3 regions of the Sphingomonas sp. CFBP 13706 genome follow, and region 1 is predicted to be linked to each of the others. Evidence: predicted binding sites of a transcription regulator. Region 1 holds the regulator's gene; each other region holds the start of a gene.
The links. Region 1 encodes LexA, which represses DNA repair genes until DNA is damaged. Its sites were predicted from a motif close to GTTCCNCNCTTGTTCT; they were not measured.

Region 1 (4,153 bases):
CGGGATCGCGGCGGCGCTGGCGACCGGCGACGTCGGCGCGATCAGCGACGCGGATGCGGAGGCGATGCGCCGCGCCGGGCTGGCGCATCTCCTTTCGGTAAGCGGCCTCCACATCACCGCGGCGGTCGCCGCGACGATGCTGATCGTGATGCGGCTGCTGGCGCTCAGCCCATGGCTCGCGCTGCACACGCGACTGCCACTGATCGCCGCGCTTGCCGGTGCCGCAGCGGCGATCGGCTACACCGTGCTGACGGGCAGCCAGGTGCCGACGATCCGCTCCTGCGTCGCGGCGTTGCTGGTGCTGGTCGCGCTGGCGATGGGGCGCGAGGCGATGACGTTGCGGCTCGTCGCGACGGGAGCGATCGCGGTGATGCTCGCGCTGCCCGAATCGCTCGCCGGGCCGAGCTTCCAATTGTCGTTCGCCGCGATCACCGCGATCATCGCGCTGCACGAGCATCCCGTCGTCCGTGCCACGTTCACGCCGCATGACGAGGGCCGCAGCAGACGCCTGTTGCGCGGCGCCGCGTCGCTGCTGCTGACCGGGCTCGTTGTCGAGGCGGCGCTGATGCCGATCGCGGTTTATCATTTCCACAAGGCCGGGCTGTACGGCGCGGTCGCCAATATCGTCGCGATCCCGCTGACCACGTTTGTCGTGATGCCGTTCGAGGCGCTGGCGCTGCTGCTCGACACGATCGGGATTGGCGCGCCCGCCTGGTGGCTGGTCCAGCATGCGCTCGACGCGCTGCTGTGGCTCGCGCGAGGCGTGGCGCATGCACCGGGCGCGGTCCGCGCGCTGCCGGCGGTTCCCGATGGGGCGTTTGCCTTGATGGTCGGCGGCGGTGTGTGGATCGCGTTGTGGCGGACACAGTGGCGACGGATCGGGATCCTGCCCTTGGCGATTGGCGCGATCTGGGCGCTGACGACGCCGTCACCCGATATACTGGTCACGGGCGATGGTCGCCATGTCGCGGTCCGGACCGCCGCCGGGCTCGCGCTGCTTCGCGATCGGGCGGGGGATTATGTCCGCGATACACTGGCGGAGAATGGCGGGGTCGATGGTGAGCCGCTGCTGCTCGCGGATCAGCCCGACGCGCGGTGCAGCCGCGACCTGTGCCTGACCGATGTCGTCGCGCGGGGGCGGGCGTGGCGTGTGCTGGCAACGCGGAGCGTTTACCGGGTGCCGATCGCGGAGATGGTTGCCGCCTGCCGGCGCGCGGACATCGTCATCAGCGAGCGCGGGCTGCCGCGCGATTGTACGCCGCGATGGCTGAAGCTCGATCGATCGGTGCTCGCGCGGACCGGGGGGATCGCGTTGACGTTGACCACGGGGCGGATGGTGACGGTACTCAATCCGGGGGATCGGCACCCGTGGCGCGATCCGCCGACGCTGGCGCGGCCAGCGCGTCGGTTCGGGGCGGGGGGCGATCAGCGCGGGATGGCCGGGGGTGCGGCGTCGGTCCGGTTTCGGGTGCCGGCTCGGGGGTGGTCAGAGCGATAGGCCGCGACCGGAGTGTCGGGTCAGGATTTCGCGAAGGTGTGGCCACCGGTTCGGGAAGCCGCGGTTCAGGAGCGCGGACGATGATGCTTGGCCGTTGGTCAGCGCGTCGGATCGACATCTCTGTCAGTCCGTAGTTTCGACGAGACGTATTTCGCGCCAACCGTCATCCAGGCTGCGATTAGAGCCCAAGGTCACGAGGATTGCGTGCCGGGCTCTCGATCCTGACTTTCGTCAGGATGACGGGGGAGGTGGGACGGGGGCTTGCTGGTTTAATGCGCGTGCGACCTGCCTCCACCGTTGGCTTCGTCCGGGTATTCGGGACGGTGGCCAACGTTGGAGCTGGATTATGCCGGTCTTATGCAAAGCAAGCTGCTACTAAGTCCGCCAATATTCGACGCTTGTCGGCGGCGCGCTTTTCGTGGCGATGTCATTGGTCGCGGCCCACTGAACGCCACGCCAGCCGGTTGCGCGGCGGTGATGACCGCCAGCGCTCCCCGGCATTCGTCAGTCGTAGCGGCGCAGGATACCCGACAGCTTGCCCTGAACCCGGACCTGTGCGGGCGCATAACGCTGGGGGTCATAGGCACGGTTGGCGGGGTCAAGCCGGACCATCGCGCCTTCGCGGCGAAAATATTTAAGCGTCGCTTCGCTGTCCTCGATCAGCGCGACGACGATTTCGCCGTCGCGTGCGATTTCCGTGCGGCGGATCAGCGCGTAATCGCCATCAAGGATGCCGGCTTCGACCATCGAGTCCCCCGAAACCTCCAGCGCATAATGCTCGCCGGTGCCAAGCAGTGCGGCCGGAACGGCCAGCATCGAACTGCCTTCAAAGGCTTCGATTGGGACGCCGGCGGCGATCCGGCCGTGCAGCGGGATCTCGACGACGTCGTTCGCCGCGATGCGATCGGGCGACGCGGGCGTGGCGCTGGCCGTGTTCGGCGCAGATACGGTGTCGGCCGATGCCGCCACCTTCGGCCCCGACTTCGCCGCCGTCTGCCCTGTTGCAGACTCGGGACGCTCGGGCATCCGCAGCACTTCGAGCGCGCGCGCCCGGTTGGGCAGGCGCCGGATGAAGTTGCGCTCCTCAAGCGCGCTGATCAGACGGTGTACGCCCGATTTCGATTTCAGGTCGAGCGCGTCCTTCATCTCCTCGAACGAGGGCGACACGCCCGTCTCGGCGAGGCGGTCATTGATGAAGCAGACAAGCTCGTGCTGCTTGCGCGTGAGCATAACGGTTCTCCGTCCGGAACAGACGAGGAACTTCTATGGAACACTTGCAGCTTCGTCAAGCGGTGACGTCACGCGATGACGAGGATTTCCGCCGAGTCGCCCGCCCTTGCCGCAGGCGCGTCGCCGTCGCGGACGATCAGGCAGGACGAGCGGGCGAGCGTCAGCAGCATCGAGCTGTCCTGGATGGTCGAGGCATAGGCGCGACCCTCGCGCAGTTCGGCGCGCATATAGTCGGTCCGCGACTGGTTGGGCGGAAGATCCTCGCCGAGCAGCGCGTGCGTCGTCTGCGGCAGGGGATCGCGCGCGCCGAGCATGTGCGCGACCACGGGGCGGACGAAGAGGATGGCGGTGACGAAGGCGGAGACCGGGTTGCCAGGTAGGCCGAGCAGCATCGTCCGGCCAAGCGCGCCCGCCATCATCGGCTTGCCCGGGCGCAGCGCGATCCGCCAAAAGTCGATGCTGCCGCCCGCCGCCTCGATTGCGGGGCGGACGAGATCGTGATCGCCGACCGACGCGCCCCCCGTGGTTACCAGCAGATCGGCGTCGACCCCGGCAAAGGCGTCACGCAGCGTGTCGAGCCGGTCGGGGAGGATTCCGAGATCGATAATGTCGACGGGCAGGTCGGCGAGCATCGCGGCGAGCATGATGCCGTTTGATTCCGGTAGCAGGACGGGGTCGCTGGTCGAGCCGGGCGGAACGAGCTCGTCCCCCGTCGCGGCGACCGCGACGCGCAGCCGGCGGCCGACCGACAGCGTGCCGTGTCCGCCGGTCGCAGCGACCGCGATGCGCGCGGGCGTCAGCCGATCGCCGGCCGCGATCAGCCGCGTGCCGGTCGCGAAGTCGAGCCCCTTGCGGCGTGTGTTGCGGCCTTCAAAGGCGGGGCCTTCGCCGTCGAGCATCAGCCGGTCGCCGTCGCGCGCGGCCTCTTCCTGAACAAGGACGGTATCAGCGCCGGGCGGCATCGCCGCGCCGGTGAAGATGCGCGTCGCCTCGCCCGGGGCGAGCGTGCCGGCGAAGGGGCGGCCGGCCGCGCTCTCGCCGATGACGGTCCAGGGGCCGGGCAGATCGGCGTAGCGGATCGCATAGCCGTCCATCGCCGAAAGGTCGGTCGCAGGCTGGGTGCGGCGGGCGAGAATGTCCTCCGCCGCCCAGCGACCCATCGCGGAGCGCAGCGGCACGGTTTCGGCCGGCACGCGCGATGCCATGGCGAAGAGGCGGGACTGGGCTTCGGCGACGGGGACGAGAGGGCGCATGCGGGCTCCGTTCAGCGGGGCGATGAAGGTCTGCGCTGCTCGCACGAATGCCGCGGGGCGGAAAGCGGGCAACGCCGCGACCGGCGGGAGGCCGGTCGGTCACGTGGTCAACGTACGAGGTGCGGCAGACGTTGCGGTGAGATGGGACGACATGCCCTGCGTTGCGTCGCAC
Region 2 (4,153 bases), on a different contig from region 1:
CGCGCGCTCTGGACGAACGCCGGCGTCGCGCTTTCGGGCATCGTCCGGTTCAGCGCATAGGCGGTCGGTGCGCAGCCGATCAGGATGAGCATGATCAGCCCCATCCCCTTCTGGCCGTCATTGCTGCCATGTGCGAAGCTGACCGCGGTGCAGGTGCCGATCAGCAGCGCACGGATCCCGCGCGGCGGCGGCGTATTGCTCTCGGGCGCCTCGAACAGCTTGCGATCGGTCGAGAAGGCCTTCATCACCAGCAGCATCAGCAGCGCGCCGACAAAGCCGACCACCGGGCTGAACGCGAGCGCGGAGAGCACCTTGGTCACCTGCGCCATGTCGACGCCCGACGTGCCGTCCGCGCCGCCGTTGATCAGCTGGTTGGCGAGCCCGACGCCGAGGATCGAGCCGATCAGTGCATGGCTCGACGAATTGGGCAGCCCGACCGCCCAGGTCGCGAGGTTCCACAGGATCGCCGCGAGCAGCAGCGCGAAGATCATCGCGAACCCGCCCGCGCTGCCGACGTTGAGGATCAGGTCGACCGGCAGCAGCGTGATGATCGAATAGGCGACCGCGCCCGACGACGTCATCACGCCGACGAAGTTGAAGAAGCCCGACCAGACGACCGCGAGCGGCGCGGGCATCGAATGCGTGTAGATGACCGTCGCGACCGCATTGGCGGTGTCGTGGAAGCCGTTGACGAATTCGAACCCGAGCGCGATCAGCAGCGCGAGCCCGAGGAACGCGAACGCACCGAATGCGAGCGTCTCGCCAACCTGCGCGGTATCGGTGGCAATGCTGAACCCCGCATAGGCCAGCCCCCCCAGCAATACTGCCAGAAAGATCCAGCGCCCGGCCGGATGCAGATCATGATCGAGCCGCGGTCCGCTGCGCGGTGCGCGGTCGATCGCGTCGACCGTTAATGGGGAAGTAGCCATGATCGCGCAGTCGGCCCTAACGATTACAACTTTATGACAACGCGATGCATCGCCGCGCGGCGATACCAGAATGACACAGTGACGAACCCCGCGCAGCGCGCGACCGCCCATGATCCTCCCCCGCCGGGGGGGGCAGGCACAGCCTGACGGCGGGGGAGGACCGCCGCGCCTTTGACAAAGCGGTCCTCCTTCAATCGCGCATCGGATCGAGCGCGAAGGCGCTAGCGCCCCGCGAGGCTTGCCAGCTGCGTCCCGTTGCGCGTCAGCAACGCGGCAGTCTGGACCGTGGCGTCCTGCATCATTTCCGCGCGGCACCGGCGCGACTCGGCAAAGGCATTCAGCCCGCCGGTCCGCGGGGCGCAGGTCCGGTTGACCGCCGACTGCACGCGACGCGCGAGCACGCGCCGGCCGGCGTCGCTGGCCAGGTCTAGGCCGGCATGCGAGACACGGATCGTGACGGGGTCGCGCACCGGATCGGCGGCAGCGCCGGTCGCAAAAAGGCACGCGGAAGCGATCGCCGCCGAAGCGACGCTGTGGAGGATCTTCATGATGACGTCCTTTGCTGGTCCTGCGGTCCGCAGGCACACCGCCTGCGCGCGACTAAGCCTGACCGTCGGGAGGACCGTCTCTGCGCGGCCTCTCCGACGAAAACCCTCGTCGCTGCGCACGCCCTACGCCCGGATCGTTACGCGCCCGCGACGGTTTGGCGACGGTTCGTCGGTCGCCCCGCGATTTCGATCACCCCGCACCCGGACGGCGACGGCACGCCCGTTCACATCCCCGGATAGCGCGCGAATTCGGGCAGGCTCGCCAGGTCCGCCATCCACGCCAGCCGCTCCGCGACCTGGATTTGCGCGCCCGGTGCGACCGACTCGGGATCGTCGAGCGTGCACGACTGGATGTCGATGATCCCCGGCAGCGCGACCGGGTTGGTGTAGAACAGGCCCGTCCCGCACGCCCCGCAGAACAGCCGCCGCCCGTGCTCGGACGACGCATAGGTCACCGGATCGCCCGAAATCGTCACCTGCTCGGTCCTGAACGCGATCCAGCCGACCATCGGCGCGCCTGCGCTGCGGCGGCAATCCTCACAGTGGCACAGCGCATGATGCGCCGCCTCGCCCGTCGCGACATAGTGGATCGCTCCGCAGTGGCATCGTCCCGACAACATGCACGCCTCCTGTTGATATTCTCGATTTGTTCCACACATCGCTGAGTCGTGCAAGCCTTAGCCGCTTGCCCGATCGCGCCCCGTTCCCTACCTGTTCACCGGTGAACCAGATCGCCCATCCGTCCGACGCAAACCGCCAGCCGCCCTATCTCCGCGGCCTCAACGATCCCCAGCGCGAGGCGGTGCTGACCACCGACGGCCCCGTCCTGATCATCGCCGGCGCGGGCACCGGCAAGACCGCGGCGCTGACCGCGCGACTCGCGCACCTGATCTTCACCAAGAAGGCGTGGCCGTCGGAGATCCTCTCGGTCACCTTCACCAACAAGGCCGCACGCGAGATGCGCGAGCGCGTCGGCCGCCTCGTCGGCGACGCGGTCGAGGGGATGCCGTGGCTCGGCACCTTCCACGCGATCGCCGCCAAGATGCTGCGCCGCCATGCCGAACTCGTCGGGCTGCAATCGAACTTTACCATCCTCGACACCGACGACCAGTTGCGGTTGCTCAAGCAGCTCATCCTCGCCGCCGATATCGACGAGAAGCGCTTCCCGACGCGCAGCCTTGCCGGGCTGATCGACCAGTGGAAGAACAAGGGCCTCGTCCCCGCCGATATCGATGCGGGCGAGAGCGAGCGCTACGCCAATGGCCGCGGCGGCGAGCTGTACGAACAATATCAGACCCGGCTGCGCGCGCTCAATGCGTGCGATTTTGGCGACCTGCTGCTTCACATGCTCGTCATCCTGAAGACGCACCGCGACGTGCTGGCGCAGTATCAGCAGCGCTTCAAATACATCATGGTCGACGAGTATCAGGACACCAACTCGTCGCAATATCTCTGGCTGCGGCTGCTCGCGCAGGAGCGCAAGAACATTGCCTGTGTCGGCGACGACGACCAGTCGATCTATTCGTGGCGCGGCGCGCAGGTCGAGAACATCCTGAAGTTCGAGCGCGATTTCCCCGGCGCGAAGGTCATCCGCCTCGAACAGAATTACCGCAGCACGCCGCACATCCTCGGCGCGGCATCGGGCGTGATCGCCAACAATGGCGGCCGCCTCGGCAAGCAGCTCTGGACCGAGCTCGACGTCGGCGAGAAGGTCAAGGTCATCGGCGTCTGGGACGGTCCCGAGGAAGCGCGCCGCGTCGGCGAGGAAATCGAGAGCGTCCGTCGCACGGGCAAAAGCCTCGACGAGGTTGCGATCCTGGTCCGCGCGCAGCACCAGACGCGCGAGTTTGAGGATCGCTTCATCGCGATCGGCATGCCGTACAAGATCGTCGGCGGCTTCCGCTTCTACGAACGCGCCGAGATCCGCGACGCGCTCGCCTATCTCCGCGTCGTCAACCAGCCCGCGGACGACCTCGCCTTCGAACGCATCGTCAACGTCCCCAAGCGCGGGCTCGGCGACAAGGCGGTCGCGCGCATCCACCAGCTCGCGCGCGCCACCGGCACCCCGCTCACGACGGCCGCCGCGCGCATCCTCGACACCGACGAGCTGACCGGGGCCGCCAAGAAGTCGCTCGGCCGCCTCGTCGGCGACATCGCGCGCTGGCGCGACATGGCGACCAGCCTGCCCCACGCCGAACTCGCACGGCAGCTGCTCGACGAGAGCGGCTACACCGCGATGTACCAGGCCGAGAAATCGGTCGAGGCGACCGGCCGGCTCGAGAATCTGAGCGAACTCGTCCGCGCGATGGAGGAATATGACTCGCTCGGCGCGTTCCTCGAACATGTCTCGCTGGTCATGGACAATGAGGGCGGCGCGCAGGATCCGCAGGTCACGATCATGACGATCCACGCCGCCAAGGGCCTCGAATACGACACCGTCTTCTGCGTCGGCTGGGAGGAAGGACTGTTCCCGTCGCAACGCTCGCTCGACGAAGGCGGCGTCAAGAGCCTCGAGGAGGAACGCCGCCTCGCCTATGTCGCGATCACGCGCGCGCGGCGGCTCGCCGTCATCCTCCACGCCGCCAACCGCCGCATCTACGGCCAGTGGAATTCGTCGATCCCGTCGCGCTTCGTCGCCGAACTGCCCGACGAGCATACCGACACCGAGACGACGAT
Region 3 (4,153 bases), on a different contig from region 1:
CAGGACGAGCCTGGCACGGCCGCTGGCGGGATCGATCGACAACCGTGCCCGGCGCGCGCGCGGATGCCGGATGATCTCGAGGCCGTCGATCACCGGGTCAGAGTTCGCGGTCGATCACGTGATATTCGAGTTCGCCGGCCTCGTCCTCGCTGATCGTCCAGCCGCGGACCGACTGTTTGGCGCGGTGCACCGCCTCGCGGTCACCGCAGACGAGATAATGCCACTCGGGAAGCTGCTCCCCGGCCGCGCGCAGGCGATAGGCGCAGGTCGAGGGCAGCCAGTCGATGTCGCGGACGTTGGAGGTCGTCAGGCGCACGCATTCGGCGACATAGGCGTGGCGGTGCCGATAGTCCGAACACTGCCCGCTGCGCCGGTCGAGCAGCCGGCACGATACGTTGGTCGCGACAAGCTCGCCGGTATCCTCGTCCTCGAGCTTGTGGATGCAGCATTTGCCGCAGCCGTCGCACAGGGCCTCCCACTGGCCGCGGTCGAGCTTCTCGATCGGCGTGTCTTCCCAGAATCTGGCGCTCATCGGGCCCAGCGCTTGATGTCGTCGGCCAAGGCCTGTGGTCCCTTATCCTGTGGCAGCAGCGCGAGAGGCTTGCCGTCCGGATCCATCAGATAGGCCTGACGCGAGTGATTTACGAGGTAACCGCCACCGGGCGCGGCATCCCCCTTGGCCGAGAAGATCGCGAATTCCTTCTTTACGGTCTCGATCGCCGCGGGACTGCCGGTGAGCCCGACGATGCGCGGATGAAAGGCGGTGACGAACTGCTTGACGACCGCAGGGGTGTCACGCGTCGGATCGACGCTCACGAAGATCGGCACGATCCGCGCCGCAAGCGCCGGATCGCTGGCCTCGAGCAGTTTCATCGCGCCGCCGATCGTTTGCATGTCGGTCGGACAGACATCGGGGCAGAAGGTGTAGCCGAAATACATGATCCGGTATTTGCCCGCGAACCGCCGGTCGCTGACCTGTTGCCCGTCCTGATCGACGAGCGTGAACGGCCCGCCGATCCGCGCCCCGGCAAGCGGCGGCGTCGCGGGCGCCGCGCTCGTATCGGGCGTAGAGGGGCTGCACGCCGCAAGCGCGAGGGCGGCGAGAAGGGCGGGGCGTCGATTGGTCATGATACAGCCAGCCTTGATCTGTTAGCCCGTGCGGCGCAAGCGTCGCACATCACCCGCGTCCCGAGGATCTATCGATGTCGTATATCCGCCAGTGCCCCGCCCTGACGACGGGCGCCAAGACCATGGGCGCCCTGTTGATGGGAGCCGTGATCGCGCTTCCCGTTACCACCGTGATCGCCCCGCGTGTCGCACACGCGCAGAACCAGTCGGAAGGCTATAAATTCCTGAATGCGGTGCGCGAGTCGAAGAACAACGAGGTCCTCGAAATGCTCGGACGTCCGGGCAGCAGCATCGTCAATGCACGCGACGTCTCGACAGGCGAGGGCGCGTTGCACATCGTCATCAAACGTGCCGACGAGACCTATCTGCGGTTCCTGCTGCAGAAAGGCGCCGACGCCAATCTGCGCGACGGTAAGGGCAACACGCCGCTGCTCCTCGCGGTGACGCTCGGCCAGACCGACATGATCCCGATCCTGACCGCCGCCGGCGCCAATCCGAATCTTGCCAATTCGGCAGGAGAGACTCCGTTGATCCGCGCCGTTCAGCGCCGCGACGTTGCCATGATCCGCGTGCTGCTCAACGAAAACGCCGACCCCGATCAGGCCGATATCATCGCCGGCATGTCGGCGCGCGATTATGCCAAGCAGGATGGTCGCAACGTCGTGGTGACCAAGCTGCTGGCCGATGCGCCGAAGAAGACCCGCAAGGCGGTCGCGGGGCCGAAATTCTGACGATCACGTCGCCGGGCGGCTGATCCTGCCGCGTATCGTGAGGATCAGCCGCCAGCCGGATCAGAAGGCGAGACCGGCGGCGTCGGGATCGACCTGTGCGATCAGGCGGCGTGCGGCGCGTCTGGCGAAGGCTAAAGTGCAGCGCTTGCGGACATGCGCGGGCAGGGGGGTCGTATGCGCCTCGCGGACGATCGCGGCGTCATAGCGGTCAGCGACGATGATCCCGGTACGTTCGGGCAGAAACGCCGCCCCCTGCAGCGGCCGCATGTCGAACCCGGCCGGCACCGCCCAGAAATAGCGATCGCAATGTCCGAGATACTCAGGCCATTTGCCATCACCGACCAGGTCCGCGCGCGACACCTTGATCTCGACGACGACGATCTGCCCGCGGGCATCGATCGCCATCAGATCGGCGCGACGCCCCCCGTCGAGGGGAACCTCCGCCATCGCGGTCAGGTCGTGGCGCAACAACATCCGGATCACGCCGCGTGCCACATCGGCGGCACATAAGGGCGATCCGGGTTCGTCGATGCAGGAGTCCGGGGGGGTGTCGAGCATGCGCCAGAAATAGAACAATCCGCGAACGACGCAAGCGCGTTCACGGATTGTTTATAGCGTTGGCGATGCAGGTGTGATCCTGATCATGATCCCGGACCCTGTCCGGATCGGCTGTCGATCAGCGATAGAAGACGTGGTTGCCGATCGAAGCGACCTTGATCACGCGGCCCGCAGGGCGGCGATCGGCGGTGTTGAAATACAGCGCCTTCTCGGCCGGGCTGTTCCACGCATCGGCCAGTGCAACCTTCGCGACGGCGATGGCGGTGCGGTACGACGTGCCCTTGTTGATCGCGGGGATCTGACCGCCGCGGACAAAGCTGAACTGGCCGCGCTGCTTGACGACGTCGCAGACGTCGGCGGGGAAGCGGCCCGACTTGGCGCGGTTGATGATGACTTCGGCGACGGCGAGCTGGCCGGTGAGCGGCTCGCCCTTGGATTCAAAATAGATGGCGCCGGCAAGGCACTGGAGCGCTTCGTCGGCGGCGGCGCTATCCTGCGCGGCAACGGCCTGGGCAAGCGTTTCGAATTCTTCGTCTTCGATTTCGGCCGACGTCTGGACGGCGGTCTGTGCAGCGGGCTCGACGGCGGTGACGGGCGTCACGGCGGGAACGGTCTGCGGAACATTCTGAGAGGAGAGGGCGTTTAGATTTGCGAGTGCGGTGAGGCTGGCGGTCGAGCGATCAACGCCGGTCGCCTGGCTGGGCGCGCTGTTGCCGAACAGGCCGGCGAGAGAGAAGGTCATGACCGCAATCGTTGCGGCCCGCTGCAAAATCGTCATTCAAACTTATTCAGATGCGGTTGGACCACGGAACCAATCGTACGAGCCGATCGTCCAGGCATCCCCCCGACTGCGTAACTGATCCGGATCGCACCCGTCCCAGCACAACGCCAATCAATGTTGAATATCCCCTCTATCGGGGGGACTTTGGAGTCAATCGGCCAGGATCGTTTCAGCGGCGAACCGTTCCGCCGCTGCGACATCCACCTCGATCACCCAGAGATCTGGATCGCTCGACCGCCGTCGACGCCAATAGCCGTCGAGGTCTTCGGGCGGAGTCGAGTCGATCAGTGCCGTTCGCCCATCGGCGCCGATCCCGCGCTCAAGCAGGCGGGGCAGGGCACCGCGGTCGATGGCGATCACGAGGATCGCGCCGCCCTGCGCGTCCCCTTTGGCGAGCACCGCGCCGAAACCGCCCGCGTCGTTGACCCGTCGCAGCAGCGCACTGACGAGGACGCCGCTGGGAAGACGGCCACTCATAGCAGGACGATCACGGCAGCGGGCGCGGCGAGACGCGGTATCCGGGAAGCCCGGCCAGGGCGATCCGTGAGCGCATGAACGTACCCGTACCCCGCGCCGCCTCCTCCCCCTCGGCGTCGATCAGCCGGGCATCGGCGACAAACACGCGGCGCTTCCCGCTGATCCAGCGGCCTTCGGCGATCACCGGACCCGCCTTTAACGGCCGGGTCAGCAACAGGTTGAACGCGGTCGTCAGGAGAAAGCGATCGGTGACGAGACTGTTTGCGGCATAGAAGGCGGCATCGTCGAGCATCTTGAAATAGCTCGTCCCGTGCGCCGCGCCGCCGGCATGATAATGACGTTCGTCGATCGTGAACCGGATCCGCGCGACGCCGGCCTCCGGAATCTCGAGCGTGGATTCGAAGAAGCGGTTGATCGGCGCACAGGCGTAGAGCGATTCCAGCGCGCGAAAATGCGCCTCGGCGCCGGCGGAGGCCAG

Region 2: a site for LexA is predicted at 2,180-2,195, ahead of IFS44_RS09955 (ATP-dependent helicase). Genes of this name have one in related genera too.
Region 3: a site for LexA is predicted at 2,429-2,444, ahead of IFS44_RS08045 (MmcB family DNA repair protein). Genes of this name have one in related genera too.

The regions. Positions count from the first base shown of each region.
Region 1 is NZ_JACYVM010000002.1:391,317-395,469, forward strand. Features, by position in the region: gene IFS44_RS05180 (ComEC/Rec2 family competence protein) at 1-1,498, shown strand, start outside; gene lexA (transcriptional repressor LexA) at 2,003-2,728, opposite strand; gene IFS44_RS05190 (molybdopterin molybdotransferase MoeA) at 2,797-3,981, opposite strand.
Region 2 is NZ_JACYVM010000004.1:234,200-238,352, reverse strand. Features, by position in the region: gene IFS44_RS09970 (inorganic phosphate transporter) at 1-929, opposite strand, end outside; gene IFS44_RS09965 (UrcA family protein) at 1,151-1,477, opposite strand; gene IFS44_RS09960 (GFA family protein) at 1,702-2,097, opposite strand; gene IFS44_RS09955 (ATP-dependent helicase) at 2,208-4,153, shown strand, end outside.
Region 3 is NZ_JACYVM010000003.1:296,552-300,704, forward strand. Features, by position in the region: gene IFS44_RS08025 (YgjP-like metallopeptidase domain-containing protein) at 1-93, opposite strand, end outside; gene IFS44_RS08030 (YcgN family cysteine cluster protein) at 98-532, opposite strand; gene IFS44_RS08035 (SCO family protein) at 529-1,128, opposite strand; gene IFS44_RS08040 (ankyrin repeat domain-containing protein) at 1,203-1,859, shown strand; gene IFS44_RS08045 (MmcB family DNA repair protein) at 1,920-2,417, opposite strand; gene IFS44_RS08050 (cell wall hydrolase) at 2,536-3,159, opposite strand; gene IFS44_RS08055 (DUF1491 family protein) at 3,349-3,675, opposite strand; gene IFS44_RS08060 (PaaI family thioesterase) at 3,686-4,153, opposite strand, start outside.